One region of the Nocardiopsis lambiniae genome, then DNA from elsewhere that is predicted to be linked to it. Evidence: riboswitches for the same ligand, from Rfam matches in the RefSeq annotation. Region 1 holds a riboswitch; each other region holds the start of a gene.

Region 1 (9,574 bases):
CCACCAAGTACAGCGAGGCCCTGCTGGGCGTGAAGTTCCGCCGCACCGACGCCAAGGGCGAGCAGAGCGGCGGCCCGATGTACTACCTCAAGTACGGGATCGGCGGCGGCTTCGGCGCCACCCTCGGTGTGCTCTTCGCGGTCTTCGGCGCCATCGCCGCCTTCGGTATCGGCAACGGCAGCCAGGCCAACACCGTCGCCCAGCAGGTGAACAGCGTGACCGGTGTCGACACCTGGATCATCGGCCTGGTCCTGATGCTGCTGGCCGGAGCGGTCATCCTCGGGGGCATCAAGAGCATCGGCCGGGTCGCCTCCGCTCTCGTCCCGATCATGATCATCTGCTACGTGGGCATCTGCCTGGTGGTGCTCGCGGCCAACTGGGCGCAGATCCTGCCGGCGTTCCAGCTCGTGGTCACCGACGCCTTCACCGGCACCGCCGCGGCCGGCGGGTTCGCGGGCTCCACGATGCTGATCGCCATCCAGATGGGCTTCGCGCGCGGCATCTTCTCCAACGAGTCGGGTCTGGGCACCGGTGGCATCGCGGCCGCCGCCGCCAAGACCAGGCAGCCGGTGCGCCAGGCCATGGTCTCCATGACCCAGACCTTCATCGACACCATCATCGTGGTCACCATGACCTGCCTGGTCATCATCACCACCGGTGTCTGGCAGGGCGAGAACTCCGCGGACGGCTCGCTGCTGACCAGCCAGGCGATGACCGAGGGCCTGGGCGCCGTCAGCCCCGGGCTGGCCCCGGCGGGCGCGGTCATCGTGGCGGTCTCCGTCGCGGTGTTCGCCTTCACCACCCTGCTCGGCTGGTCCTACTACGGTGACCGGTGCGTCGAGTTCCTGGCGGGTCGCAAGCTCGTGCTGCCCTACCGGATCCTCTTCATCATCGTCATCTTCATCGGCTCGGTCGCCAGCCTGGACTCGGTGTGGCTGTTCAGCGACATCGCCAACGGTCTGATGGCGCTGCCCAACCTGGTGGGTCTGCTGGTGCTCTCCCCGCTCATCGTGTCGGAGACCAGGAAGTTCTTCGATCACCCGAACTGGCGTGATCCCGACGCGGTGATGGACGACGTCACGGGGTAGCGGCCCCGAGGGCGTGAGAGAACGAGAAGGGGGACCGGCCCGGCGCCGGTCCCCCTTTCCCGTGTCGGTGGGTCACCACCAGGCGTGGAAGTGGTGCACCGGGCCCTGGCCGTGGCCCGCGTCGATCTCGTCGGCGCGGCGCAGGGCCTCGGTGAGGTAGGACTTGGCGTCGGCCACGGCGGTGGCGGCGTCCGGCCGCTGCGGCAGCAGCGCGGCGATGGACGCGGACAGGGTGCAGCCGGTGCCGTGGGTGTTGCGGGTGGCCACCCGGGGCGCGGAGAACTCCCGGAGGTCGCCGTCCCGGGAGACCAGGACGTCCACGCTCTCCCCGCCGGTCAGGTGGCCTCCCTTGAGCAGGACCCGGCGCGGTCCCCTCTCCAGGAGCCGGCGGGCCTGGTCGCGCATGCCCGCCAGGTCGGTGGCCTCCGGCTCGTCCAAGAGATCGGCGGCCTCGGGCAGGTTCGGGGTGATGAGGTCGGCCCGGGGCAGCAGTTCGGTGCGCAGCGCCTCGATCGCCGAGGTCTCCAGCAGCCGGTCACCGCTCTTGGCGACCATCACCGGGTCCACCACGACGCCGCGCAGGCCGTGCCGGTCGATCGCCTCGGCGACGGCCTCGGTGACCTCGGCGGTACCGAGCATGCCGATCTTGACCGCGTGCACGGTCGCGTCGGAGAAGAGCGTGTCCATCTGCCGGACGACGAAGTCGGCCGGGACGGGGTGGACCCCGGTGACGCCGCGCGTGGACTGGGCGGTCAGCGCGGTGACCACGCTCATCCCGAAGGTCCCGTGGGCGGAGAAGGCCTTGAGGTCGGCCTGGATCCCGGCGCCCCCGCTGGGGTCGCTGCCGGCGATGGACACGATGTTGTACGCGCTCATGATGGCGTTCCTTCGCTAGTACGAACTAGGGCAGGTTCGACGGGTGTGCTCTCAGCCGGGACGCGACCGGTGGTCGCGTCCCGGCACCCCGCGCCTCGGGGCCCGTGGCCCCCGGGTGTGCGGTCGCCTTCGCGACGTTGTGGGGTGGCGGCGGGTCGCCGCCGGGACGTCACGCGGCCGGGGTGTTCCCGGTGCCGCGTCTTCGGTGTCCCGCCTCGCGCCACCGGTGGGGCGAGGCGGCCGGACCGGAGACGGAAGCCGTTCGGGGACGGGGTTCCATCCGTCCGGGCCGATGACGGCGCGGCCCCCGCTGCTCCCGCGGGCCCCGCCGGGGTCTCAGACGGAGACGGACCCGGGCCTGGCGTCGGCGGCCTCGCGGGCGAGCTTGTGCCGCTCCCAGACGATGGCGGCCGTCACCACGGCGAAGCCGAGCACCATGAGGGCGACGGTGACCGGGACGTCGGTCGGTGTCACGAAGGCGCGGTCCTCGTTCTGCCAGGGCCACAGCGCGCGCAGCGACCCGGCCATGAGACCCGTCAGGACGACCAGGGTCATGTGGTGGAAGTTCTCCAACAGGTACTGGAGCACCTTGACGAACAGGGACAGGCCGGTGAGGGCGCCCAGGGCGAAGACACCCAGGTAGACGAGGTCCACGTCGCGCACCGCGTTCATCGTGGGCTCGTACAGGCCCATCGTGAGCAGAAGGAAGGAACCGGACAGTCCCGGCAGGACCAGGGCGCAGATCGCGATCGCGGCGGCGAAGAAGACCACCACGGGGTGGGTGGGCAGGTTCGCCCCCGGCAGGCCGGTGATGAGGAAGGCCCCGGCGGCGAAGGCCAGCGCGATGAGGTAGTGCCAGGGGCGCCACGCGCTGCCCGAACCCGTGTAGGGGATCCACAGGCAGGCCAGCACCAGGCCGAAGAAGATCGCGTAGGCGTACTGCGGGTAGGCCTCCACGAGGGGGGCGAGGACGATCGCGGCGCCGACGAGGAAGACGGCCATGCCGATGAGGGCGGGGATCAGCACGCTCCAGTCGACCATCCGGAACTGCGCCCTGGCACGTTCAGGTCCCCGGCCGCGCGGGACGTCGGTGACGTAGCGCTTGATGCCGCTGACCAGGTGACCGGCCCCGCCGATCAGCTTGTCGTACAGTCCGACGATCAGGGCGACCGTACCGCCGCTGATGCCCGGGAGCGCCTCCGAAGCGCCGACCGCGCCTCCGCGCACCATGTTGAAGAGGTAAGAGCCTGCTGTTCTGGCCATCTGATCGTTGGGCGCGGCCCCGGTCCGGTGGGGGTGAGGGGCGCCGTTCTCCGTTCTGACATCGATACCGCCGGACCCCAGGGACGAGGGGTCCGGGAGAGGAGGGGGTTTCCGCCGCTCACTGACGTGTGATCCCGTGCCCCGTAGCGGGGTTGCGGTCCGTTCGCTCCCCGGGGAGGGGGCTCTGGAGGCGGCGATGCCAGTCTAGTGCCGTACGGGCACGTGGCTACGGCCTTCACGCGTCCGATGTCGATGTTCCGGCTCGTCATGAGCACATTGGTCTGATAACCGAAACGCGGATCCCCGCTGTGGCGCGCACGGATGTACGAGATCACGGGCGGGGGACACCGAGAAGGGGCCCTCGGCCCCGTCAGGCCCCGTCCCGGACCACCGACGACGCCCAACGGTAATCCTGCTTGCCGACGGCCGTGCGGCGCACCCGATCGACGAAGTGCACCGTCCTCGGCACCTTGAACCCCGCCAGGCGCACCCGGCAGAACACGAGCAGACCCGTCTCGTCGGGTTCCGCCCCCTCCGCCAGGGAGACCAGCGCGGTGACCCGCTGCCCCAGCCGTTCGTCCGGAGCGGGCACCACGATGGCGTCCTCGACGGAGGGGTGCGCCTTCAGCGCCGCCTCGACCTCTTCCGGATACACCTTCTCGCCCGCCGTGTTGATGACGACGCTGCCCCGGCCGAGCAGCACGATCGCCCCGTCCCGGGCCCGGGTGCCGAAGTCCCCGGACAGGGCCCAGCGACGTCCCAGATCATCGGTCGGGAACGTGCGCGCCGTGGCGATCGGATCGTTGTAGTAGCCCAACGGGATCCGTCCGGTGCGCGCGATCCGGCCGATCACGGTGGACCCCGGCGGCAGCGGACGCAACCGCTCGTCCAGCACGGCGATACTGCCGCCCATGGTGAAACTGCGACCGTCGGGAGACCCGGTCAACGGTTCCGCCAAGCCCTCCCCGTCACCGGTGGTCGCCGAACCGCACACCCCCGTCTCCGAGCCCCCGTAGGAGTCGGCCAGGGCGATGTCCTCGCGCCAGGCCCGCCACAGCCCGCGCACCGGCGGGGTGAGCGGGGTCCCGCCCGAACGCACCGCCGAGAGTTCCGGGCACAGGTCCGGCTCGGTGAGCAGGTGCCGCGCCAGCGGGCGGGCCATCGCGTCTCCCACCACCTGGAGCGTGTGCACGCCCTCCCGGTGCGCCAGGGAGACGACCCGCTCGGCCTGGAAACTGCGGTCGGTCGACAGCACCACCCGTTTGCCGCACAGCAGCATGCTCAACGCGTTCCACTGGCCGGCGGCGTGCATCAACGGACCCAGCACCAGCATGCGCTGCGGGAAGCACGACCGGGCCCGCTCCGCCACGTCCTTCGGGGAGCGGGCGCGCGGGGCGCCGGGGGAGCGGCGTTCGATCGCCGCTCGGAAGATGTCGGCCTGCCGCCACAGGACCCCCTTGGGGTAGCCGGTGGTGCCGCCCGTGTACAGCAGGTAGTGGTCGGTGCCCGAGGTCGGCGGCAGCGCCGTCCCGACCGGAGCGTCGGCCAGCGCGATCTCGTAGTCCACCGCGTCGGGGAACGCGGCGCGCACCGCCGCGCGATCGTCCGGATCCGCCCCGTCCGACAGCAGCACCGTGTGCCGCAGGCGCGGGAGGTCGGAACGCACCACGGCCACGGTCGCGGCCAGGGACTCCTCGGCCACCAGCGCCACCGTGTGCGAGTCGGCCAGGACGTGGCGCAGTTCGCCCGCCACATAGCGGTAGTTGACGTTGACGGGCACCGCGCCCGCGCGCAGCACCCCCAGGAAGGTCTCCACCCACTCGGCCCGGTTGAAGGACAGGATCGCCACGTGCTCGCCGCGGCCGATCCCCGCCGCCACCAGGTGCCGGGCCAACCGGTCCGCGCGTTCGCGCAACCCGGCGTAGGAGACGACCCGTGCTCCGGCGACCAGCGCGATCCGCTCCGGAACCGCCTCGGCGACCGCGTCGAACAGGAGGGACAGGGAGAGGGCGGTGTCCGGGTCGGCCGTCGCGGGGCGCGCGGCGGTCTCCGGTGCGGTGGACCCCAGGGGCACTGGACGCACGGTCTGCCTCCCTCGGCGGTGGGTACGGGCGCACCGTCCACGGCCCGGGGCTCGCGGCGGAACGCCGACGCCGACCGGATCCGGTCGGCGCGTCGGTGGCTTGTGAGCCGACCGTACCCGTCGGGGGGCCTCCCGATCGCCGGCGGGGCTGTGGACCGCGTCACCCGACCTCAGCGGCGGGGTCACAGTGTTCTCCGAGCCCTGATCCACGGCCTGTTCGGGGGGACGCCGCCCCCGGATTCCGGGCCTGATCGTGCGCTTGTGACACACCTCACCGTCGCCGGTCCCGTGGTCGGATACCGGCATCCCGGGCGTTTCCGTCCGAAAGGTCCGTGTCGGTCGACACGGCGGGAGCCGGGGGCCCGGCGTCGGGCCTCCTTCCGGCGGGCGCGGCGCAGCCGTGCGGGGGAAAGGACCGACCCTCGCGGGCCCGCGATGTGACGTGCCTCACTGCGACTGATCTGGTGAAAGATCTTCGGAGGGGCACCGCCGTTCGTCGACGCATCACGGATACCGCCGACACCCCCTTGTGGGCTCACCGGATCATCTGCTCAACTCTTGGGGACTCTCCGCCGGGGGCTCTACCGGGCCCCTTCGGTGGGTATCTAGTGTCTGACATCGGTCAATGGCGATCGGAGCGGTTGGATGAGCAACACCCAGAACCTGGGGCAGGAGAACACCGCCGGGAACCCCGGCGGAGCAACACTTCCCGAAGACGAGACCCCCGCGCTCTCCAGCGCGGACCACATCGCCCTGGCGCGGAAGCACTCCGCGCACAACTACGCGCCCCTGCCCGTCGTCATCGCCGAGGGCCGCGGGGCCTGGGTGACGGACGTGGAGGGCGAACGCTACCTGGACTGTCTGGCCGGGTACTCGGCCATGAACTTCGGCCACCACAACCCCGACCTGCTGGCCGCGGCCCACCGCCAGATCGACCGGGTGACACTCACCAGCCGCGCCTTCTACAACGATCGTTTCGGCCCCTGGGTCGACGCCCTCGCCGGGATGGTCGGCAAGGAGAAGGTCCTGCCGATGAACACCGGCGCCGAGGCGGTCGAGACCGGCATCAAGGTCGCCCGCAAGTGGGGCTACGAGGTCAAGGGCGTGGCCGAGAACGAGGCCACCATCGTGGTGGCCGGCGCCAACTTCCACGGGCGCACCACCACGATCATCTCCTTCTCCTCGGACTCCGAGGCGCGTACCGGCTTCGGTCCCTACACGCCCGGGTTCCGCTCGGTGCCCTACGGCGACGCCGCGGCCATCGAGGCGGCCATCGACCACACCACGGTCGCCGTCCTCATCGAACCCGTCCAGGGCGAGGCCGGGGTCATCGTGCCCTCGCGGGACTACCTGCCGCGGGTGCGGGAGATCTGCGACGCCAACCGGGTCCTGTTCATCGCCGACGAGGTCCAGTCCGGCCTCGGCCGCACCGGCACCATCAGGGCCTGCGAGCACAGCGGGGTCGTCCCCGACGCCTACCTGTTCGGCAAGGCCCTCGGCGGCGGCATCCTCCCGGTGTCGGCGATGGTGGCCGACGAGGAGGTGCTCGGCGTGATCCGGCCGGGCCAGCACGGGAGCACCTTCGGCGGCAACCCGCTCGCCGGCGCGGTGGGCCACACGGTCGTCCGGATGCTGACCGAGGGCCCCTACCTGGAGAACGCCCGCAAACTGGGCGAGGTGCTCACCCGCCGCCTCGACGGGTTCGTCGGCAACGGCGTGGTCGCCGCCCGGAGCATCGGGCTGTGGGCCGGGATCGACGTCGACCCCGCGCTGGCCTCGGGCAAGGAGATGTGCGAGCGGCTCGCGAGGAAGGGCGTCCTGGTCAAGGACACCCACGGCTCGACGGTGCGCATGTCTCCGCCGCTGGTGATCAGCGAGGAGGACCTCAACTGGGGTCTGGACCGGTTCGCCGAGGTCCTGGAGGACCTCAGGGCCGGGCGCTGACCGACGCCGGCGGGCGTCCGTCCCGGTACCCCGGGGCGGACGCCCGCCGGCGGCGTCGGGGGCGGTCAGGAACCGCCGGCCTCGTCGACCACCGACTCGGAGGGGTCCTCTGAGGGCTCCTCCGAGGGCCGGTGCACCGGGTCCAGCGGACCGCCCAGCTCGGTGCGCAGCAGCGACTCGTCCACCCGGGCCAGGGTCTCCCGCGACACGTACAGGACGCGTTCGGGGCCCTCCATGATCTGAAGGCGCACCCGCTCGGCGATCGACCGCTGTCCCTGGGCGGTGGGGTGGAAGGTCGCCCGGTCCACCTTCAGGCCCTCACCGAACTGGCCGAGCACGATCCCGTTCAACCAGGCGTCCTCGGCGCTGACCTCGTGGCCGCTGAACGCGGAGAAGGTGTTGACGTACTCCACGCTGCCGGCCTCCCGAGTGCCGTAGATCCCGCCGTCGGCACGGTAGACCACGTCCCGGATACGGGTGTTGAACCGCTCGGCGATCCCGTTGAGCCAGAGCTGGTCCTTGACGGTCAGCGTGTAGTACATGCCCGGCGGCTCCTCCGGGAACAGCCGCGGATAGCCCAGCACCAGGATCCGCGCGTCCGGGGCCCTGCTCCGGATCTCCCCGACGACGGTGCTCAGGGTCTCCTCGAACTTCTCCATCCGCTCGGCGATGTCCTCCTCCTGGGCGGTGCAGACACTGCTCTCCAGGAGGGGCATGCGCACGATGCAGGTGCGCAGCACCGGAATGAAGCCCAGGTCGTTGCCGCCGATCCCGAGCGTCACCAGGGAGGTGTGCTCGGTGACCCGCTCGATCTGGGACTCGGGGGTGCCCAGCTCGGAGAGCATGGCGGACCCCTTGTGGCTGCTGCACGCGTAGAAGGCCAGCGCGCCGGCGAAGTCGAACTCCTCCTCGATGAGGTGGGCGTAGGCGTTGGCCGACCGCCAGCAACCGCCGGCCACGGCGGTCTCGGGGGCGTAGTCGCCGGCGCCGTCACCGGAGGAGTAGGAGTCGCCCAGGGACACGTAGTTGCCCCACACGGCGCCCTCCTCGGGGCCCACCCGCATCCGCCAGTCGGTCTCCTCGTCCTCGGCGATCGGGGGGAGTTCGGTGCTGGGGCAGACCCCGCCCGTGACCCCGCACCACAGGAAGCGCAGCGCGTCCCGGCTGGCGGGCACGGTCAACATGACGATGAGGGAGACGACCAGCACCAGGGCCACGCCCACGCCGATCCGGGTGCGCAGACGGCCGCGACGGCGGGGCGTCGCCGCCGCTCCGGCCGCGGTGGCGCCGGTCTCGGCGGGGGCGTCGGGGCCGGAAGCGTCGGGAGACCCGGGGGGAGCGGTGTCCTCGGGAGGGATCTTCGCCGCGTCGTCGGCGTTCGGGTTCGGTTCGGGGGCACCCGATGCGTCGTCACGGCCCGGCACGGCGGTCACCGCCTCCTTTGTCGCGGACGGTCCTTCTGTCCCCTCCGAAGGTTACCCGGGGAGATGTGCGACGATGACGTCCACCGCCCGGCGGACCTCGGCTTCGGTGAGCGTCGCCCGTGCCGTCAACCGCAGGCGGGAGCGGCCGTCGGGAACCGACGGGGGACGGAAGCAGCCCACCCGCACCCCGGCCCTCAGGCAGGCGGCCCGCCAGCGCACCGCCGCCTCCGGGGAGGGGGCCGTCACCGACACCACGGCGGCGTCGGGGGCGGTGACCTCGCACCCCCGTTCGCTCAGCTCGTCATGGAGACGGCGGGCGTGGGCGCGCACCGCCTCGGCGCGTTCGGGTTCGGCGCGCAGGACGCGCAGCGCCGCGAGGGCGGCCGCCGCCGACGCGGGGGCCAACCCGGTGTCGAAGATGAACGTGCGGGCGGTCTCCACCAGGTGCCGGACGACCCGGGCCGGACCCGCGACGGCACCGCCCTGAGCGGCGAGCGCCTTGGAGAGGGTGACCGAGACCACCACGTCGTCGGGGGCCGGGAGCAGCCCGGCCGCGGACAGCGCGCCCCGGCCGCCCGGTCCGATGACACCGAGCCCGTGGGCGTCGTCGAGCAGCAGGGCGCCGCCGGCCGCCCGGGCCGCGCGGTGCAGCGCCCCGAGGTCGGTGAGATCGCCGTCCACGGAGAAGACGGTGTCGCTGACCACCAGGGTCCGGGCCGCCCGATCGTCCGCGCGCCCCTCCAACGCCCGGGCCGCCGAGACCGGGTCGGCGTGCTCGAACAGGGCCACCCGGGCCCCCGCCGCCCGGGCCAGCCGGGTGGCGTCGATCAGCGACGCGTGGTTGTGGCGGTCGCACACCAGCAGCGGGGCCGACGCGGCCGGACCCGCCTGCGGGA
Region 2 (9,574 bases), on a different contig from region 1:
CGACCTTGCCGACCGTGCCCGCCGCCTCGGAGCTGTACACGCCCTCCTCGGCCACGTCGCACTTCAGGCCGCTGTCGCGCAGGGCCGCGCAGGCCGCCTCCTGTTCGGCGCCGATGATCTCGGGCACCGACTCGAACCGGCCGACGAGGAACCACCAACCGGCGACGAACACCACCAGTGCCAGAACGGTCGCGCCCACGGCCATCAGCGTCGCGCGACGACGCCGATCCGGGCCCTCGTCGAAGTGGTCATCGTCGTAATCGTCATAGCCGTCGTCCGCGGGGCCGCCCATCTCCACGATCATGGTGGCGTTCTCGGTGCCCGGCCCGGCGCCGCCCGCGATGAGCTGCGGCGCGGTGACGGCCGCCGTCGTCGCGGCGACCGGGGCCACCGGAGGCAGCGGGGCACCCTTCACCTGCGGCGTCTCCGGCAGGTGGCGCAGCACCTCCAGCACCTTGGACAGGTACTGTCCGGCGTTGCCCGGCCGATAACGGGGATCGCGTTCGGTGGCCTTGGTGACCAGCGCGTCCACCTCGGAGGGCAGCCCGGGCAGGAAGTGGGAGGGACGCGGAACGTCCTCGTTGACGTGCTGGTAGGCGATCGCGATGGGCGTCTCGCCGGTGTGCGGCTGACTCCCGGTGAGCAACTCGTAGAACATGATCCCCGCCGCGTACACGTCGGTGCGCGCGTCGGCGGTGCCCCGCTCGATCTGCTCGGGCGCCAGGTAGGCCGCGGTGCCCATGAGGGTCCCGGTGCGGGTCAGACCCTGGGTGGACTGCTCCACGGCACGGGCCAGACCGAAGTCGGCGACCTTGATCCGGCCGTCCTCGGTGATGAGGACGTTCTCGGGCTTGATGTCGCGGTGCACCATGCCCGCCCGGTGGGCGGCGCCCAGGGCCGCCAGCACCGGGGCCATCACCTGGAGGGCGTCGCGCGCCGACAACCGGCCGCGCTCCTTGAGAAGGGCGCGCAGGGTGCGACCCGGCACGTACTCCATCGCCAGGAACACGTGCCCCCGGTCCTCGCCCTGGTCGAAGACCTGGACGACGTTGGGATGGGAGAGCTTGGCGACGGAGTGCGCCTCGTTGATGAAGCGCTGGACGAAGGTGGGGTCCTGGGCCAGCGAAGGGTGCATCACCTTCAACGCCAGCCGACGGTCCAGCCTCAGGTCGTGGGCGACGTAGACGGTCGCCATCCCGCCTCCGGCGATCCTGGACTCCACGAAATAGCGTTGGTCCAGAGTGGCGCCCACGAGCGGGTCGGAAGTCGTCATGTCCACGGCGGAGTAGTGTCCTTGCTGCGGGGAGCGCGGGCTTCGCGGTCGGTGGCGCGTACCCGACACCGGGTGTCGAACCGACACGATAGCGGAAGCCCGACCCGGGTCTGCCCCGCGGTTCGCGGCCGCGCCGCCCCTGGTCCACGGGGGGTGGGGGCGTGCGGTCCTGGGTCGTCCTCGGGCGCGCGACACCCCGATTCGGGGGACGCGCGACTCTTTCACGGTAGGCGATGGGGGCAACGCCGTGGCGCCGCCGCACCGGTGTCCTTGGTAACGCCCTCGGTCGACCGCTCTGACCTGCGCGAACGCCGGGATCATGGAAGTCCGCCCCGCTGGGCCGGTCCGCCGGCACGGGGGAGGGGCTCCTCCCCCGTGGCCGCGGGCGCACGATGAGCGCCCGCGGTTCCGTCTCCCCCACATGATGACGGAGGGGACGCGGCCCCCACGTGTTCGAGGTCTCGTTCCCGGCCCGGCGGGCCGCTCCGCGTCAGTCGACGGCGGGAGAGGAGGCCCGCGCGTGCCGGCGCACCGGGATGCGGCCGGCCCGTCGCGCGGCGCGGCCGGCGCGCACGGCGTCGCGCATCGCCCCGGCCATGAGCACCGGGTCCTCGGCCCGCGTGACCGCGCTGGCCAGCAGCACCGCGTCGCAGCCCAGCTCCATCGCCAGGGCCGCGTCGCTGGCGGTGCCGATGCCGGCGTCGACGATCACCGGGACCCCGGCCTGTTCGACGATCAGCTCCAGGTTGTGCGGATTGCGGATGCCCAACCCCGAACCGATCGGGGCGGCCAGGGGCATCACCGCGACGCACCCGATCTGCTCCAGACGGCGGGCCAGTACCGGGTCGTCGTTGGTGTAGGGCAGTACCACGAACCCCTCGTCCACCAGCCGTTCGGCCGCCTCCAACAACTCCACCGGGTCGGGCAGCAGCGTGTGCTCGTCCGCCACGACCTCCAACTTCACCCAGTCGGTGCCCAGCGCCTCCCTGCCCAGACGGGCGGTGCGCACCGCGTCGGTCGCGGTGAAGCACCCGGCGGTGTTGGGCAGCGGGCGGATCCCGTTGCGTTCCAGCACCTCCCACACCGAGCCGCGGGCGCCCGGGGCGACCCTGCGCATGGCCACGGTGGTCAGTTCGGTGCCGGAGGCGATCAGCGCCTCCTCCAGCACCTCCAGGGAGGGCGCCCCCCCGGTCCCGGTGATGAGCCGGGAACCGAAGGAGACCCCGGAGATGACCAGGGGGTCGTCGGTGTGCGCGGTCATGGTCAGCCCCCCTGTACCGCGGTGAGGACGTCGACGCGGTCGCCCGCGTCCAAGGGCGTGTCGGCCCAGGCGGCGCGGCGCACCACCTCGTCGTTGACGGCGACGGCGATGCCGCCGGGGATCGCGCCGCCGTCGGCGGCGGTCAGTTCGCGCACGATCTCCTCGACCGTGACGGTGCCGGCGGCCTCGCGGGGGGCGCCGTTGACGATCAGCTCCACTGCTCTCACTTCCAGGTCGTGGTCTCGCCGCCCGTGAGGCGGTCGGCGGTGAACCGGCGCGCGTACCCGGGCAGGGTCCCGGTGGTCAGGGCGTGGGCCATGACCTCGCCGGTGATCGGTGTCAGCAGCACCCCGTGCCGGAAGTGCCCGCCGGCCAGGTGCAGGCCGGGCACCCGGGTGGGTCCCAGCAGCGGTTCGTTGTCGGGGGACCCGGGGCGCAACCCCACGCAGGTCTCGGTGATCTCCAGTTCGGTCACCCCGGGGACGAGTTCACGGGCGTCCCGGAGCACCTGCCACAGGCCGCCCACCGTGGGCGCGGTGTCGTACCCCAGCTCCTCCTGGGTGGCGCCGATGACGATCTCGCCGTCGGCGCGCGGCACCAGGTAGACCGGGAAGCCCCGGACCAGGCCGCGCACGGTCCGCTCCACCAACGGGGGCTCCCCGGCGGGCACCCGGGCGCGCAGGAGCTGCCCCTTGACGGGGCGCAGCGGCGGCACCACGGGTTCGGGGAGTCGGATCCGGTCGCTCCAGCAGCCGGCGGCGAGGACCACCTGATCGGCGGGCAGCGTCCGGCCGTCGGCCGGTGTCACGCCCAACCGGGCGCCCCCCGGGCCGGGGCGTTCCACGGCGATCGCACGGGAGCGGATCTCGGTGACCCCGGCACGGTCGCCGGCCACGGCCAGGGCCCGTAGCAGCAGGCGCGGGTCCACCGAGTGGTCCTCGGGGGCGAGCACGCCGCCGCGTACCGAGGGGGCCAGCATCGGCTCCAGTCGGCGGCACTCACGGCCGGTGAGTCGTTCCGTGGTCACCCCGAGGCGTTTTTGCAGGTCGTGAAGGCGGTCCAGGACGGCCAGGTCGTCGCGGTCGAAGGCGACCAGCAGGGTGCCGGTGGCGTGGTGGCCCGTGGGGACGCCGCTCGCCTCCTCCAGTTCGGCGACGAAGGAGGGGTACAGGGCGGCCGACCGGACGCCGAACCCCATGAGGTGTTCCTCACCGAACACGGCCTCGGTGGCCGGGGTGAGCATGCCCGCCGCGACGGTGGAGGCGGCTCGGGCGCCGACCGGGTCGGTGACCGGGTCGGGTTCGATCAGGGTGACCCGGAGCCCGGCCTGGGCCGCCCGCCAGGCGGTGACCCGACCGACCAGACCGCCGCCGACGACGATCACACCGTGTCGGTCCTCCGAAGGTTCAGAGGTGGGATGAATCGTGTCGGGATGCGGTGGGTTCGAGGTGGGCACGGTGCTGCTCTCCACTCCCTTCGCCGGCATGACCCGGATCAGGTTCGTGCGGTCGGAGGCGGTCAGCCTCCCTCTCAGCCGGGTCCACCCGGCTCCCGCGGGACGTTCTACGGTTCGCCCCCATACTACGGGCCCGCCCGGAGGGCGTCCGAGACCGAGGGCGGCGACGTCCGGGCGGCGCGCGAACGTGTCCCGGGCCCGCGCGGATATGGCAGATTGGTGGGGTGACTTCAAGCGATTCCAACCTCGACACGCTGGTCGGCACCTGGCTGACCCTCAGGGAGGCGGCCTCGCCGCTGGGCGTGAGCCCGAACCACGTCAAGACGCTCATCCGGGAGAACCGCCTCATGGGCGTGGTCCGGGGCGGGCAGCTCTCGGTCCCCGCCGCCTTCATCGACGGCGGCGACATCGTCAAGGGACTGCCCGGCACCCTCGTCCTGCTCGGCGACGCGGGCTACTCCACCGAGGAGGCCCTGCGCTGGCTCTTCACCCCGGACGACACGCTGCCCGGCACCCCGATCCAGGCGATGCGCGAGAACCGGGGCACCGAGGTGCGCCGACGCGCCCAGGGCCTGGCCTTCTGACCGACCCCCGTGGCGGGCGCGCCGTGTCGCCCGCCCCCTTGGGGTAGCCGGGTCCAAGGCCTAGGCTGGTGACCGTGAGGACCAGCCACGGAACCAGCCTGCGCAAGCGCCTGGACGCATCCCTTCTGTACCTGTGCACCGACGCCCGTCGCGAACGCGGTGATCTCGCCGAGTTCGCCGAGGCCGCCCTGTCCGGGGGAGTGGACATCGTCCAGCTCCGGGACAAGGGCCTGGAGGCGCGCGAGGAGATCGCCGCCCTGGAGGTGCTTCGGGAGGCGTGTGAACGCCACGGCGCCCTGCTCTCGGTCAACGACCGCGCCGACATCGCCCGCGCCGTTCGCGCCGACGTGCTCCACCTGGGGCAGCGCGACCTGCCGGTGCCCATGGCCCGGGACATCATCGGGGCCGACCCGCTGATCGGACGCTCCAACAACGACATCGACGCCGCTCTGGCCTCCGCCGAGGAGCCGGGCAGCGACTACTTCTGCGTGGGCCCGGTCTGGGCCACGCCCACCAAGCCGGGCCGCCCGGCGGCGGGGACCGGACTGGTGGAGCGGGCGGCAGCCCTGGACACCGGCCGGCCCTGGTTCGCGATCGGCGGTATCGACCTCGACACCGTGGACCGGGTCCTGGACGCCGGGGCCCGCCGGATCGTCGTGGTGCGCGCCATCACCGAGGCCGAGGACCCACGGGCGGCTGCCGCCGCCCTGCGCGCCCGCCTCATCGCGCGCCAGGTCTGAGAACACCGGCGGCCCCGGTCACCCAAGCGCATTCGGCTTGGGGGACCGGGGTCCGCCGTGTCAGGGGGTCAGCAGCACCTTGCCCAGGACCCGGCGCTCCTCCAGGGCCCGGTGGGCCTCGTCGGCCTTCTCCAGGGGCAGGGTCAGGCCGATGTGCGGGACCAGTTCCCCGGACCGGGCCAGGTCCAGCGCCTCCGTCAGCGCGTCGGCCTCGCCCTCGGACTTGTTGATGTCGAACAGCCCGAACACCTGCACCTTGTGCTCACGGGCCCGGGCGGGCTCGATCTCCGAGAGCCGGCCGCCGGCCGACCCGTAGCTGATGAACCGCCCGCCCTCGGCCACCGTGGTGAAGGCGGCCTCGCCCAGCGACGCCCCCGCCCCGTCCAGGGCCGTGTCCACGCCGAGGCCGCCGGTCAGCTCCCGCACCCGGTCGGTCCAGCCGGGCAGGGAGTAGTCGACCGCTTCGTGCGCGCCCAGTCGCCGGGCCAGGTCGAGTTTGGCCGTGCCCCGGGCGGCGGCGATCACCCGCGCCCCGGCCCGGCGGGCCAGTTGCACCGACAGGCTGCCGGCGCCTCCGGTCGCCGCGGTCACCAGTACCGTCTGTCCGGTGCGGTACCCGGCGGTCCGCGCCAGCGACAGCGCGGTGGGTCCGTCGTACAGCAGGGCCAGCGCGTGCCGCGGGTCGACCCCCTCCGGGACCCGGACCAGCTCGTCGGCCCGGACCACCGCCCGCTCGGCGTACCCGCCTACGGGGAGTTTGGCGCCGGCCTCGTTCTGCTCCAGGGTGTCGGCCACCACCCGGCTCCCGACCCATGCGGGGTCCACGCCCGGTCCGACCCGGGTCACCGTTCCGGCGACCCCCGTGCCGGGGGTGTACGGCGGGGCCACGGGGAAGTAGTCGAGGCCCCAGCCCGAGCGGACCAGGACCTCCAGGTACATCACGTTGGCGGCCTCGACCGCGATCTCCGCGGTGCCGGGGCCGATCTCGGGGTCGGGGACCTCGCGGGTCACTAGCACCTCGGGTCCGCCGAACCGGTCCACTCGTATCGCGCGCATGTTCTTCCTTCCGGTGGTCGTCCGCCGCGTTCTCCGCGACACCGACCACTCTCCAACCTCAACTAATATTGAGGTCAAGACCCGGGAAGGAAGATCCCGGGCGCGTGAAGGAGGGCCCCGGGGGGAGGGGCCGCGGCGGTTCACACGGACACGTGCGACAGAGCGCTCGGGTGGCGGCGCAGGAAACCCTCGATCGAACGGGCGGGGTGACCGGTCACCTTCTGTACCGTGGCCGCCACCTCGTCCAGCTCCCCGGCGGCGATCGCCTCGTACGAGGAGACCCATCCCTCGATCTCCCACTCGGGCGCCCCCGTGGCCTTGCGGGACACCAGGGCCTCCTCCCGGGTCTCGGGCACGTACCTGATGGTCCGGCCCGTCAACGCGCTCAACCGTTCGACGGTCGCCCCCAGGGAGAGCGCCTCCGGGCCGGTCACGTCGTAGGTCGCGTTCTCCGCCGCCGCGGCCAGGGCCGGGTCGGTCAGCACCGCCGCCACCACGTCCGCGATGTCGTCCCGGGCCACCCACGCCACCCGGCCCTCACCGGCGGGGCCGCGCACCACACCGCCCTCGTCCACCCAGTGCGGCAGCAGGTCCAGGTACAGGGAGGGTCTCAGGAACGTGTACCTCACCCCCGTCGACCGGATGTGGGCCTCGGTGAAGAAGTGCGTCCGCGCGAAGGTGAACGTCGACGCCGGCCCCGCTTGCAGGAAGGACAGGTAGACGATCCGTGACACCCCCGCCGCGACCGCCGCGTCGACCGCGCTCAGGTGCGCGTCGATCCGGTCCTCCGACTCCGTCGCCGAGACCAGGAACAGCGTGTCCACCCCACGGCAGGCCCGTGCGAAGTTCGCGGTGTCCTCATAGGCCGCCATCGCGGCGGTGCTGCCCGGGTGATCGGGTGCCCGGTTGAGGTCCCGCACGATGAGCCGTTGCGCCCGGCCCAGCCGCGCGATGCGGGCGGCCACCCGCCCGCCCACCGCCCCGGTCGCCCCGGTCACCCCTATGGTGTGGTTTGTCATGTGATCGTCGCCCATGACACCCCATCCTGAACGACGAGGGCGTGCCGGGCACTCACCGGCACGCCCGTTTTTGCGGCCACGGGTCAGGGAGTGGCCCGCTCTTGATCCTCCCCCTCGGGCGGGACCGCGCCGACCGGCACGGGTGTCCGCGTGCTGCGCCGGTAGGCGAGCCGGCGCAGCAGCACCTCGGCCGGCCCCCGCATGCCCGCCCGCTCCATGAGGTAGGCGGCCACGACGGTGATCAGCCACACCCCGATCGCGTACAGGAACATCGTCCACGAGGTCAGGTACGCGGCCAGCCCCAGGCCCCACGCGGTCAGGATCGGTGCGCACAGCACCGACTGGGCCAGGTAGGACGACAGGGAGCGCTTGCCGGTGGCGGTGATCGCGGTCAGTACGACGCCGGGCTCGCGCCCGCGCCTTTGGATCGCGTGCGCGATCAGGGCGATCAGGGCGACGTACCCCAGCCCGCCGAACAGTCCCGCCAACATGTGCGGGATGGCCAGCATCGAGGCCTGGGTGGGGTTCGGCTCCAAGACGCCGACCTGGGCCAGCGCGTTGGGCAGGCCGCCCAGCCAGCCGATGGCGATGCCGAGCCCGGCGGTCCATCGCAGCAGCGGGAGGTGGGCCCCCGGCTCCTCCAGCACCCGGCGGCGCGCCGCCCAGAAGGCGAGCAGGATCATGGTCGGCACGACCAGCGCCACGAGGCCCTGGGCGATGGTGACCACGGGCCAGACGATGACGCGACCGAGCGCGGCGCCCAGGATCGAGGTCTCGGCGGCGCTCGCCGCCATCGCGTCCATCCCGGTCCCGGAGCTCGGGCCGTCCGGTGCCAGGACCATCCCCACGAGGCTGAACGCGGTCAGCGCGGCGAGGAGACCGATGAACACCGAGGCCCACACCAGCAGGGTGGTGTCCTTGCGGCGCAGGAACAGCCACCCCAGGAGCAGGCCGGCCAGGCCGTAGGCGCCCAGGACGTCACCGAACCACAGCAGCAGGGCGTGGAAGAACCCGAACACGAGGAGCCACAGGTTGCGTCGGCGCAACAGCGCGTTGACGTCCTTGACGCTCGCCCCGGCGGCCTCCTGGCGCATGGCCAGCTGCACCATGCCGTAGCCGAACAGGAACGCGAACATCGGATAGCTGCGGCCGTCCACCACCATGATGGTGAAGAACTGGGTCACGGAGTCGAGCGTGCTCTCCGGGGCCGGGTGGGCGCCCAACTCGCCCATGGGGACCGTCCACAGGTACCAGACGGTGTTGGCCAGGGCGATGAACAGGAGCATGAACCCGCGGGCCAGGTCGGGGGCGAGCGCTCGTTCGCCCACTCCGGCCGGCCCGCGGGCCACGGCGTTCCGAGACATGGATGGATCCTTCCGGTCGCGATATATCTCTTATCGATTCAACCGGAGGGACGAGTCGGGCACAATGCACTTTAGTGGGGTGAAAGACCCTGAAACATTCCTTAGGGGAATACCCCCGTGCGGATCAGTGCGTGCGGCGGGTGGCGACCGCCACCATCGTGCGCAGCGGCTCCCGGGCGGCGTCGTCCAGCTCCGGGCTCTCCAACGCCGCCAGCGCCTCCTCGGAATAGCGCTCGATGAGCTCCTCACAGGCGGCCAGCGCGCCGGAGGACTCGATCAGTCCGCACATCCACTCGACCGACCCCACCGACAGGTCGGGAGCGCCCAGCAGGGCGGTGAAGCGCGCGCCGTCGGCGGCGTCCGAGCGCGCCAGGGTCTCGGCGACCACCAGGGTCCGCTTGCCCTCGCGCAGGTCGTCACCGGCCGGCTTGCCGGTGGTGGTCGGGTCGCCGAACACGCCCAGCACGTCGTCGCGCAATTGGAAGGCCACCCCGAGCGGTATGCCGTAGGCGGTGTAGACGCCCTCCAGCTCCGGCAGGCGACCCGCCAGCGCGGCGCCCAGGTGCAGCGGCCGCTCCACGGTGTACTTGGCGGACTTGTACCGCATCACCCGCAGCGCCGCCTCCCTGGTGCCGGTACCGCGCACCTGCTCCAGGGTGTCCAGGTACTGCCCGGCCATCACCTCGGTGCGCATCGCGTCGAAGGGCCGCCGCCCCCACGCGAGGGTGTCCTGGGCGAACCCGCTGGCCTGGTACATCTCGTCGGACCAGGCCAGGCACAGGTCGCCGATGAGCACGGCCGCGCCCCGGCCGAAGCCCTCG
Region 3 (9,574 bases), on a different contig from region 1:
GGCGATCTCGGCGGTCAGCACCGCGTTGAGCGCGTTCACCTTGGGTCGGTCCAGCCGGATCACGGCGACCGCCGGGTGTTCGGGGTCGGTCTCCACGCGCACGAACTCGGCCACGTGCTCCACCTCTTCGTTCATCGACGTCACTGTCCCCGGATTCCTATCACCCGGCCTACGAGAACAGCAGTACCAGGGTGCCCAGCCGCGCGGACAGGGCGTAGGCGGACACCAACAGCAGGAGCGCGCAGATCGGCAGCAGCGTGTCGGCGGTGCGCCAGCGGCTGTGCCGTGAGCGGCTGCGCGGGCCGGTGCCGAACGCGCGCGCGTCCATGGCGGTGGCCATGAGCGTGCCGGTGCGGATGGCCCGGACCAGGAGCGCGAACATCCGCCCGAAGAACAACGTCACCATCCGGACCGGGTTGCGGCCCGCCTCCAGTCCGCGGGCCCGGCGCGCCAGGGTGATGGTGCGCCACTGGTCGGCGAGCAGCGGGATGAGCCGCAGTGCGGCCAGCACGCCCATGGCGGGGCGTTCGGGCACCCGGAGTCGCTGGACGAGGCCGTCGGCCAGGTCGGTGGGATCGCTGCCGGCGGCGACGAGCAGACCGGGCAGGGCGATCGCCAGCAGGCGCACCGCCGCGCCCAGGGCGCCCTCCCAGCCCTCCACGCCGTAGAGGTGGTTGACCAGTCCGCTGGAAAGGCCCATGAGAAGGAAGGGGCCGCCCAGGACCAGCAGGGTGCGCCGGTCCAGTCCGCTGAACGGCACCAGCGCCAGTACGCCCAGCAGCACCACGCCACCGGTGACGGCGTCCACCGCCGGAACCAGGCCCAGGCCCAGGATCAGCGCGGCCACGAGCTTGGCCGCCGGGTTGAACCGGGTCAGCCAGTGGCGGGCGCCGCCGTCCTCGGGCGCCTCGAAGGTGAGCGCGTCCCCGACCGCCCCGTGGTGTTCACGATCGGCCACGGGTCCCCCTCTCCGCCGTCCCCGTGCGGGTGTCCTCCCGGGCCCGGCCCTCGGCGACCCGGATCCGTACGTCGGTCAGTCGACGCAGCAGGAGGTCGTCGTGGGTCGCCATGACGATGGCGCGGCCCTCGGTGCGCAGTTCGCCGAGCAGTTCCACCAGCTCGGTCCACGTGCGGGTGTCCTGGCCGAAGGTCGGTTCGTCCAGGAGCACCACGTCAGGGGCGTGCGAGGGCCCGGAACTCAACGCGGTCGCGACCGAAAGCCGTCGTTTCTCGCCCCCGGACAGCGTGTACGGGTGCACACCGGCGAGATCGGTCAGGCGCAGTCGTTCGAGCAGTTCGTCCACCCACGCCTCGGTCTCCGCCCTGTCCCTGCCCGCGCGCAGCGGGGCGAACCGCAGTTCGTCGCGGACCGTGCCGGTGACGAACTGGTCCTCGGCGTGCTGGAACACGGTGCCGACGTGCCGGGCCAGTCTCCGGGCCGGCCAGCGCGCCAACGGCCGCCGGTCGACCCGCGCCAGCGGACCGTGGGGCAGCACCGCGCCCCGGTACGGGCGGGACAATCCGGCCAACAGGGTGAGCAGGGTCGACTTGCCGGACCCGTTGGGCCCGGTCAGCGCGGTGGCGGTACCGGCCCGCACCGCGACGTCCACGTCCTCCAGCACCACGCGCCGGGGCGGGACCCGCACGCCCAGCCCGGGCGGGGTGCGGGCGGTCACACCGGCGGCCGTCAGCAGCGTCCCTCCGCCGGGGGCGGCCTCCAGGGAGGGGGCGGGACCGTGTCCGGGCACCCATACGCCGCGGGCGGCCAGCGCGGCGCCGTGCTCGGCGAACACGGCCTGCGGGGTGCCGTCGGCGATCACCCCGCCGCCGGCCGTCAGGACGACCACCCGGTCCACCAGGTCGACGACCTCGGCGACCCGGTGCTCGACCAGCACCATCGTCGCGGAGGTCCGTTCCAGCAGGCGGGCCAGCACCCCGCGCACCAGGTCGGCCCCGACCGGGTCGAGGTTGGCGGTGGGTTCGTCGAGCAGCAGCAGGCGCGGACGCATGGCCATCGCGCCGGCGATGACCAGGCGCTGTTTCTCCCCGCCCGACAGCGCGCCGGTGGGGTGGCGCGGGCCGTAGGGGAACCCGACGTCGTCGAGCGCCTCGCGCACCCGCACGTGGATCTCGTGCGGGGGCGTCCCCAGGTTCTCCGGACCGAAGGCGACGTCGTCCCCGGCACGGGCCATGACGATCTGCGACTCGGGGTCCTGGGCGACCAGCGCGACCCCGGCGCGACCCCGGCGGGCCTGCTCCCCGTCCACCAGGAGCAGGCCCTCCTGATCGCCCCCGATCGCGCCGTCGTCGCCGGTGAGCCCGGCGAGGGCGTGCAGCAGGGTCGACTTGCCGGTGCCGGAGGCGCCGAGCAGCAGCACCCGTTCGCCGGGGTCGATGGTGAGATCGACCCCGCGCAGGGTGTGCGTGTCCCGGCCCGCGTGCCGCCATCCCCATCCGGAGAGTTCGACGCGCGCGCCGGGGCGTCCGTCCTCCGCCACGGATCAGCCCTTGGCCGAGGCGAAGGGGGCCAGGGCGCCGGAGCGGGCCAGGGCGGTGGTGAGCAGGCGGGCGCCGACGCCGGCGATGACGGCCGCGCTGATCACGACGATGACCCCGTAGATCACCTGGTAGTGGAGCGGCCAGGTGACGTTGTAGGTGATGTTGTCCCGGATGGCCGGGGAGATCCCGGCGACGGCGGCGGCCAGGACCGCCACGCCCATGCCCCAGCGGCGGTAGCCGAAGGCGAGGAAGACCAACTCGGGCAGGATGCCCTGGAGGGTCCCGTCGAGGATGACCATGATCCCCCACTGGGTGCCCAGCACCGCCGACACCGAGGCGGCGGCGATCGAGGTGAGCAGGGCGGCTCCCGGCTTGCGGATGATGAGCCCGCCCAGGACGCCGGAGATCAGCCACATGCCGTAGACGACGGCCTGCCCGGGCGGGAAGGCGACGAACAGCGGCGCGGTGATCGACCAGATGATGTTCCAGAGCCAGAAGACGACGCCGATGGCGACGCCCAGGACGGCGGCGACGACGATGTCGACGGTGCGCCAACTGCGCGCCCGTGCCCTGATGTCGTCCCAGGTTCCACCCGAGGTGGTGTCGGTGCCCATTGATGTGTCCCTTCGTCGGTGTGACGAGGGGCGGATACGGCCAAGAGCGACACCGTCGAACGGCGCGTCGGAGTCCTCCTCCGCCGCGCGACGTGACCGTCGGTGGCGATTCCCACGACTTCCTTCGCCGGCATTACCCGGATCAGGTGTGTAAGGGTCTGCGGTCGGTCCGCACTCTCAGCGCTCACGCGCTCCCCTGTCGGTTCGCACCCATTATGCGCCATACGTCGCAGAACACCAGGACTCGGGTCCCGCTTGGTCCGGGCCCGCGGCCCCGCTTCGGGCCGGGTCGCGCGACACCGAGGGGGCCGACCGCCGCGTGGTGGTCGGCCCCCGGCCCGGGGAGGCCCGTACCGCTTCGGCCGTCCACCGTGCCCGCCCCGGTCCCGCAAGGCCCCCGACGGATGGCCTTCGGCCACGGGTCCCGGTCTTCGTCCCACCGGCGGGCCCGTGACCGACCTCGCGGGTCAGGCGCTGTCGTCCTCTTCTTCCTTCTTCTTGGGCGGGGTCGCCGATGGGTTCCCGAAGCGGGACGGCGACGGGGCGAAGGACTCCGCCGGCAGATCGGCCGCGGCCCGACGCATCGTGGCCTGCCAGATCGGCCCGGGCAGCGTGCCGCCGTAGACGATCCCGTAGTACCGGCCGCCGATCGACACCCCCTGGAGCGGGTTCTTCTCGCCGCCCCGGATGTCGCCGACCACCACGGCCGAGGCCAGGTTGGGCGTGTGCCCGGCGAACCAGGCGTAGGCCGCGTTGTCGGTGGTACCGGTCTTGCCGGCGGCCGGACGGTCGATGCCCAGGCCGTTGGCGGTACCGCCCTTGAAGGTCTGCTGGAGCAGATGGTTGACACCGTCGGCGACGTGTGTCGGCACCGCGTCCTCGTCGCAGTGCGAGCGCATGCGGATCTCACGGAAGTCGGCGTCGCCCTCGCGTCCCACGGTGACCGCGGCCACCGGGTAGGGCTCGCAGAAGGTCCCCCGGGACGCGAAGGTGGCGTAGGCGTTGGCCACGGTGAGCGGGGAGACCTCCTGGTCGCCCAGGGTGAAGGAACTCCACACGCCCAGCGGTTCCCCGTCCGCGCGGTGGATCCCCACCCGTTCGGCCATCTCCGCCGTCTCGCACAGGCCCACCCGCCGCTGGAGCTGGGCGAAGTAGGTGTTCACCGAGCCCTTGGTGGCGCTGATCATGTTGTGCGAGCCCTCGTCGCTCTCACCGGCGTTGCGGACCTCCCACTTGGACATCACACCGCCGTCGCAGTTGCTCAACCCGCTCACCGACACGTTCTTGGGCGAGGAGAAGCTGGTCTTGTACTTCAGCCCCTTGTCCAGGGCGGCGGCCAGCGTGAACGTCTTGAACGTCGACCCCGCCTGGTACCCGTGCGATCCGCCGTCGGCGTGGTCGACCGCCAGGTTGATGGAGGTGGTCCCGACCTCCTCCGGATCGAACCCGTACCGCATGTTCTGGGCCATGGCCCGCACCTTGCCGGTGCCGGGTTCCACGAGGACCTGCGCGGCGAACTTGGTGGTGTCCCCCGGCGGCACCCGCTCGTCGATGGCCTCCTGCGCGGCCTCCTGCATGGCGGAGTCCAGGGTGGTGCGCACGGTGATGCCGCCGCGTTCGAGCAGGCGCCGGCGCTCCTCGGGGTCCTCGGCGAACTCCTCGGACTCCTGGAGCCAGCGCATGACGTAGTCGCAGAAGAACGGCTGCTCGCTGTGGTAGCAGCTACCGCCGCGCGGCGTGGGGTCCAGCCCCAGGTCGGCGCCCTTGTACTCCGCGGCCTCGGCGGCGTCCAGGTGTCCGGTGGACTCCATCCGGTCGAGCACCAGGTCGCGTCGTTGCCGGGCGGCGTCGGGGTTGGTCAACGGGTCGTAGTAGGAGGGGGCGCGCACCAGGCCGACGATGGTCGCCGCCTGGCCGGGGTCGAGGTCCTGCGCGGCGATCGAGAAGTAGCGGCGGGCCGCGATCTCGATGCCGTGGGCGCCCGCGCCGAAGTAGGCGAGGTTGAGGTAGCCCTCCATGATCTCGTCCTTGGTGAGGCGGTCCTCCACCTCGATGGCGTAGCGCAGCTCGACGAGTTTGCGGCTGATGGTGCGTTCGCTGGCGCGCTCCAGCTCCTCCTCGCTGGCGGCCTGCTCGATGAGCAGGTTCTTGACGTACTGCTGGGTGATGGTCGATCCGCCCTGGGTGTCGCCCTGCGCGGTACGGGTGGCGGCGCGCAGGAGGCCCTTGAGGTCGAGCCCGGAGTGTTCGTGGAAACGGTCGTCCTCGATCGCCATCAGTGCGGCCGGCACCCACGGGCTGATCTCCGACAGGCGCACGACCTCGCGTTCGCGCTGGGCGACCTCGGCGATGGGCCGGTGGTCGACGTCGGTGATGAGCACCCGTTCGACCAGACGGGGGATCTCCAGGTCGGCCGGCATCGCCATGAACCCCGACGCCGCGTCCCTGGCGGTCAGTCCCAGTCCGCCCGCCCACGGCATGACCAACGCCGCGGACAGCACTCCCGCCAGCGCGCCCGCCCCCGTCAGGCCCAGGATCGTCCGGCCCCGCCCCTCCTGGGATCGGACCTTCCGGTTCGGCTCCGTCACGTCGCCCCCTACTGCCGAGTGCCGCCCCGCCCGTGAGACACGGGCAGGGCACTGCGCCGACCACCCTCGCAGGGACGGACCGCCTCGTTGGGCATCGGAACGGGCGTGTCACAGAAAAGCTTCATCAATATATAGCAAAGCCCTCAGATCGGTCATCGCTCACTACGGTTGCACGGATTGACGAAACGGACATTTCAATCCCTCGACATCAAGACGCCACGGGACCGGCAGAGCACGCCCGAGCGACGAAGCCGTGAATCCCGGACAAGAAGATCTCTGGAGATGATTCCGACACATGGGCATGTCCGCAATAAGGTCAGACCCCCACCCGGGGCATTTGGTCATCCCTACCCACCCGCCTGCGGCCTCCAACATGACCGATCAGTTTTCCGACTTTTCACCACAGAGAATGCCGTATCAACCAGAGAGACACCCGAATCTGGTGTTGCCTTATGACCGATTTGAGCAGTTTACCCAGGTGAAACCAGGCAAATACCAGCCAGAAGCCCTCCCGCCCAGTGTGATGAGGATCACATAAATTATCCGGCCATGGTACTCCGCCAAACCACACGAGAGGGCAGACGATAGAGAGCGGAGGGCACCGAAGCGGCAATCCGGACAGATCTCGATCCGGAAACTTCGTTAACTCCGTCTTGCCTTGGATTAACTCTGGGTTATTTCCGCCCGACGAGAACCAAGGCGTCTCCCTAAAACGCCCGAACCACGACAATTACGGTGTAGCCAGTGATCGGACGCCTGCCCATCCTCGACATCTCTCCGGACAACGACCTGGGCCCCGTGAAAGCCGTTCCCGGTGAACGCTTCACCGTCGGGGCGACGGTCATCCGCGAAGGACACGATTCCCTCGCAGCGGGTGTCGTCGTGTACAACCCGAAGGGCCGCCGGGAACGACTCGTTCGCATGAGCGAGCGCGCACCCGGGACCGACCGCCACGAAGCGGAGATCAGCCTCCCCGCGGAGGGGAAGTGGTCCTTCGCGATCGAGGCCTGGAGCGACCCCTTCGCCACCTGGCACCACATCGCGGAGGTCAAGCTCCCGCTCGACCAGGACACCGAACTCGTGCTGGAGGAAGGCGCCCGGCTGCTCTCCCGGGCCGCCCGCCGCGTTCCCCGCAGGCCCCTGCCGGCCCGCGCCGCGGCCGTCCTGCGCGACACCTCCCTGTCCCCGGCCGACCGTTACGCCGCGGCGATCACCCCCGAGGTGCTCGCCTTCATGCACGACGTACCGCTGCGCGAACTCGTCACCCGGTCACCGCGCACCCGCGTCGTCGTGCACCGCGAACGCGCCCTGTTCGGCTCCTGGTACGAGTTCTTCCCCCGCTCCGAGGGGGCCCAGGTGGACACCGCGCCCGGCCAGGAGGTCTCCGGGACCTTCACCACCGCGGCCAAGCGGCTGCCCGCCATCGCCGACATGGGCTTCGACGTGGTGTACCTGCCGCCCGTCCACCCCGTGGGGCACGACCACCGCAAGGGCGCGAACAACTCCCTCACCGCCGGCCCGGGCGAACCCGGATCGGTGTGGGCCATCGGATCGGCCGAGGGCGGCCACGACGCCGTCCACCCGGACCTGGGCACTCTCGCCGACTTTGACGCCTTCGTCGCCGAGGCGCACGAGCACGGCCTGGAGATCGCCCTCGACCTGGCCCTCCAGTGCTCTCCCGACCACCCCTGGGTCACCGAGCATCCGGAGTGGTTCACCACCCGGGTCGACGGGTCCATCGCCTACGCCGAGAACCCGCCCAAGAAGTACCAGGACATCTACCCGCTGAACTTCGACAACGACTTCGCGGGCCTGTACAAGGAGATCCGCCGGGTCGTCCAGCACTGGATCGACCACGGTGTGCGCATCTTCCGGGTGGACAACCCCCACACCAAGCCGGTGGCGTTCTGGGAGAAGCTGCTCGCCGACGTGGCGAAGAAGCACCCCGACGTGCTGTTCCTGGCCGAGGCGTTCACGCGCCCCGCCATGATGCGGACCCTGGCCAAGGTCGGCTTCCACCAGTCGTACACCTACTTCACCTGGCGCAACGACAAGGGCGAGCTCACCGACTACCTCACCGAGCTCAGCCGCGAGACCGCCCACTACCTGCGCCCCAACTTCTTCGCCAACACCCCGGACATCCTCCACGCCTATCTCCAGGAGGGCGGCCGTGCCGCCTTCGAGATCCGCGCCGTCCTGGCCGCGCTGCTCTCCCCCACCTGGGGGATCTACTCGGGCTTCGAGCTGTGCGAGAACACCCCGGTACGGCCCGGCAGCGAGGAGTACCTGAACTCGGAGAAGTACCAGTACCGGCCGCGCGACTGGGCGGGAGCCGAGGCCGAGGGGCAGAGCATCACCGGCCTCATCACCCGTCTCAACGAACTGCGTCGGGAGCACCCGGCCCTGCGGGAGCTGCGCAACCTGCGCTTCCACCACGTGGACCGGCCCGAGCTGATCTGTTTCTCCAAGCACCGCCCCGGCGACCGGCCCGGTGACCCCGACGACGTGGTCATCGCCGTCGTCAACCTCGACCCGCACCACGCCCACGAGGCGACGGTGCACCTGGATCTGCCGTCCATCGGCCGTGCGTGGGAGGAGGAACTCAAGGTGACCGACCAGTTGACCGGTGCCGCCTACACCTGGGGAGCGGTCGACTACGTCCGGCTCGACCCCGCGCAGGGGCCCGCGCACGTGTTCACCGTCAGCGGCAGATAACGGCCCGCGGAGCGGGGCGGGGCACGGCGGAGGACATCCGCGGGTGCCCCTCCCATGCCCCGATGAGCCGTTGATCCGATGTCGAACATTCAGGGTGGGGAGCAGTAGATGAGCAACGACGAGTCCGGGCCGGGACGCAACGAACACCTCGCGCACGGTCCGCTCGCGCCGGCCACCGGGGCCGCCACAGGCCCGCTCATGTCCTCCGGCGGTACCGGTGATCCCCACTGGTACAAGCACGCCGTCTTCTACGAGGTACTCGCCCGGGGTTTCTTCGACTCCAACGGCGACGGCACCGGTGACCTCACCGGTCTGGTGCGCAAACTCGATTACCTCCAGTGGCTCGGTGTCGACTGCGTCTGGCTGTTGCCGATGTACGAGTCGCCCCTGCGCGACGGCGGGTACGACATCTCGGACTACTTCAAGGTCCTCCCCGAGTTCGGCACCACGGCCGACTTCGTGGAGCTGCTCGACGAGGCTCACCGGCGCGGCATCCGCGTGATCACCGACCTGGTGATGAACCACACCAGCGATCAGCACCCGTGGTTCAAGGCCTCCAGGGAGGACCCCGACGGCCCCTACGGCGACTTCTACGTGTGGTCCGACACCGATGAGCGCTACGAGGACGCCCGGATCATCTTCGTCGACACCGAGACGTCCAACTGGACCTACGACGAGGTCCGCGGCCAGTACTACTGGCACCGCTTCTTCTCCCACCAGCCCGACCTCAACTTCGAGAACCCCGCCGTCCAGGAGGCCATTCTGGAGGTCCTGCGCTACTGGCTGGACCTGGGCATCGACGGGTTCCGGTTGGACGCGGTGCCCTACCTGTACGAGCGCGAGGGCACCAACTGCGAGAACCTCAAGGAGACCCACGAGTTCCTCAAGCGGGTGCGCGCCGAGGTGGACCGGCTCTACCCCGGTCGGGTCCTGCTGAGCGAGGCCAACCAGTGGCCCTCCGACGTCGTCGACTACTTCGGCGACCACGAGTCCGGTGGCGACGAGTGCCACATGAACTTCCACTTCCCGCTGATGCCGCGCATGTTCATGGCGGTCCGGCAGGAGCAGCGGTTCCCGATCTCGGAGATCCTCGCCCAGACCCCGGAGATCCCGCGGAACTGCCAGTGGGCGATCTTCCTGCGCAACCACGACGAGCTG

The links. A riboswitch is a leader RNA that binds a small molecule or an ion and turns the genes downstream of it on or off. The one in region 1 is predicted to bind thiamine pyrophosphate.
Region 2: linked by a shared signal. The riboswitch ahead of thiO (glycine oxidase ThiO) and the one ahead of thiD (bifunctional hydroxymethylpyrimidine kinase/phosphomethylpyrimidine kinase) in region 1 are both predicted to bind thiamine pyrophosphate.
Region 3: linked by a shared signal. The riboswitch ahead of RM479_RS05065 (ECF transporter S component) and the one ahead of thiD (bifunctional hydroxymethylpyrimidine kinase/phosphomethylpyrimidine kinase) in region 1 are both predicted to bind thiamine pyrophosphate.

What each region holds. Positions count from the first base shown of each region.
Region 1 covers NZ_JAVREP010000001.1:848,014-857,587, reverse strand. The annotation lists gene RM479_RS03755 (alanine/glycine:cation symporter family protein) at 1-1,088, shown strand, start outside; gene thiD (bifunctional hydroxymethylpyrimidine kinase/phosphomethylpyrimidine kinase) at 1,161-1,964, opposite strand; TPP riboswitch at 1,955-2,065, opposite strand; gene RM479_RS03745 (DUF368 domain-containing protein) at 2,301-3,227, opposite strand; gene RM479_RS03740 (acyl-CoA synthetase) at 3,598-5,301, opposite strand; gene rocD (ornithine--oxo-acid transaminase) at 5,956-7,254, shown strand; gene RM479_RS03730 (SGNH/GDSL hydrolase family protein) at 7,320-8,678, opposite strand; gene RM479_RS03725 (8-amino-7-oxononanoate synthase) at 8,730-9,574, opposite strand, start outside.
Region 2 covers NZ_JAVREP010000005.1:259,954-269,527, forward strand. The annotation lists gene pknB (Stk1 family PASTA domain-containing Ser/Thr kinase) at 1-1,279, opposite strand, end outside; gene RM479_RS10390 (thiazole synthase) at 1,764-2,534, opposite strand; gene thiS (sulfur carrier protein ThiS) at 2,537-2,752, opposite strand; gene thiO (glycine oxidase ThiO) at 2,758-4,020, opposite strand; TPP riboswitch at 3,989-4,099, opposite strand; gene RM479_RS10405 (Rv2175c family DNA-binding protein) at 4,215-4,574, shown strand; gene thiE (thiamine phosphate synthase) at 4,649-5,314, shown strand; gene RM479_RS10415 (zinc-binding dehydrogenase) at 5,375-6,370, opposite strand; gene RM479_RS10420 (SDR family oxidoreductase) at 6,511-7,404, opposite strand; gene RM479_RS10425 (DUF418 domain-containing protein) at 7,473-8,753, opposite strand; gene RM479_RS10430 (polyprenyl synthetase family protein) at 8,878-9,574, opposite strand, start outside.
Region 3 covers NZ_JAVREP010000002.1:145,872-155,445, forward strand. The annotation lists gene RM479_RS05050 (enoyl-CoA hydratase/isomerase family protein) at 1-135, opposite strand, end outside; gene RM479_RS05055 (energy-coupling factor transporter transmembrane component T family protein) at 170-958, opposite strand; gene RM479_RS05060 (ABC transporter ATP-binding protein) at 945-2,498, opposite strand; gene RM479_RS05065 (ECF transporter S component) at 2,502-3,113, opposite strand; TPP riboswitch at 3,216-3,321, opposite strand; gene RM479_RS05070 (transglycosylase domain-containing protein) at 3,581-5,701, opposite strand; gene RM479_RS05075 (alpha-1,4-glucan--maltose-1-phosphate maltosyltransferase) at 6,446-8,416, shown strand; gene treS (maltose alpha-D-glucosyltransferase) at 8,525-9,574, shown strand, end outside.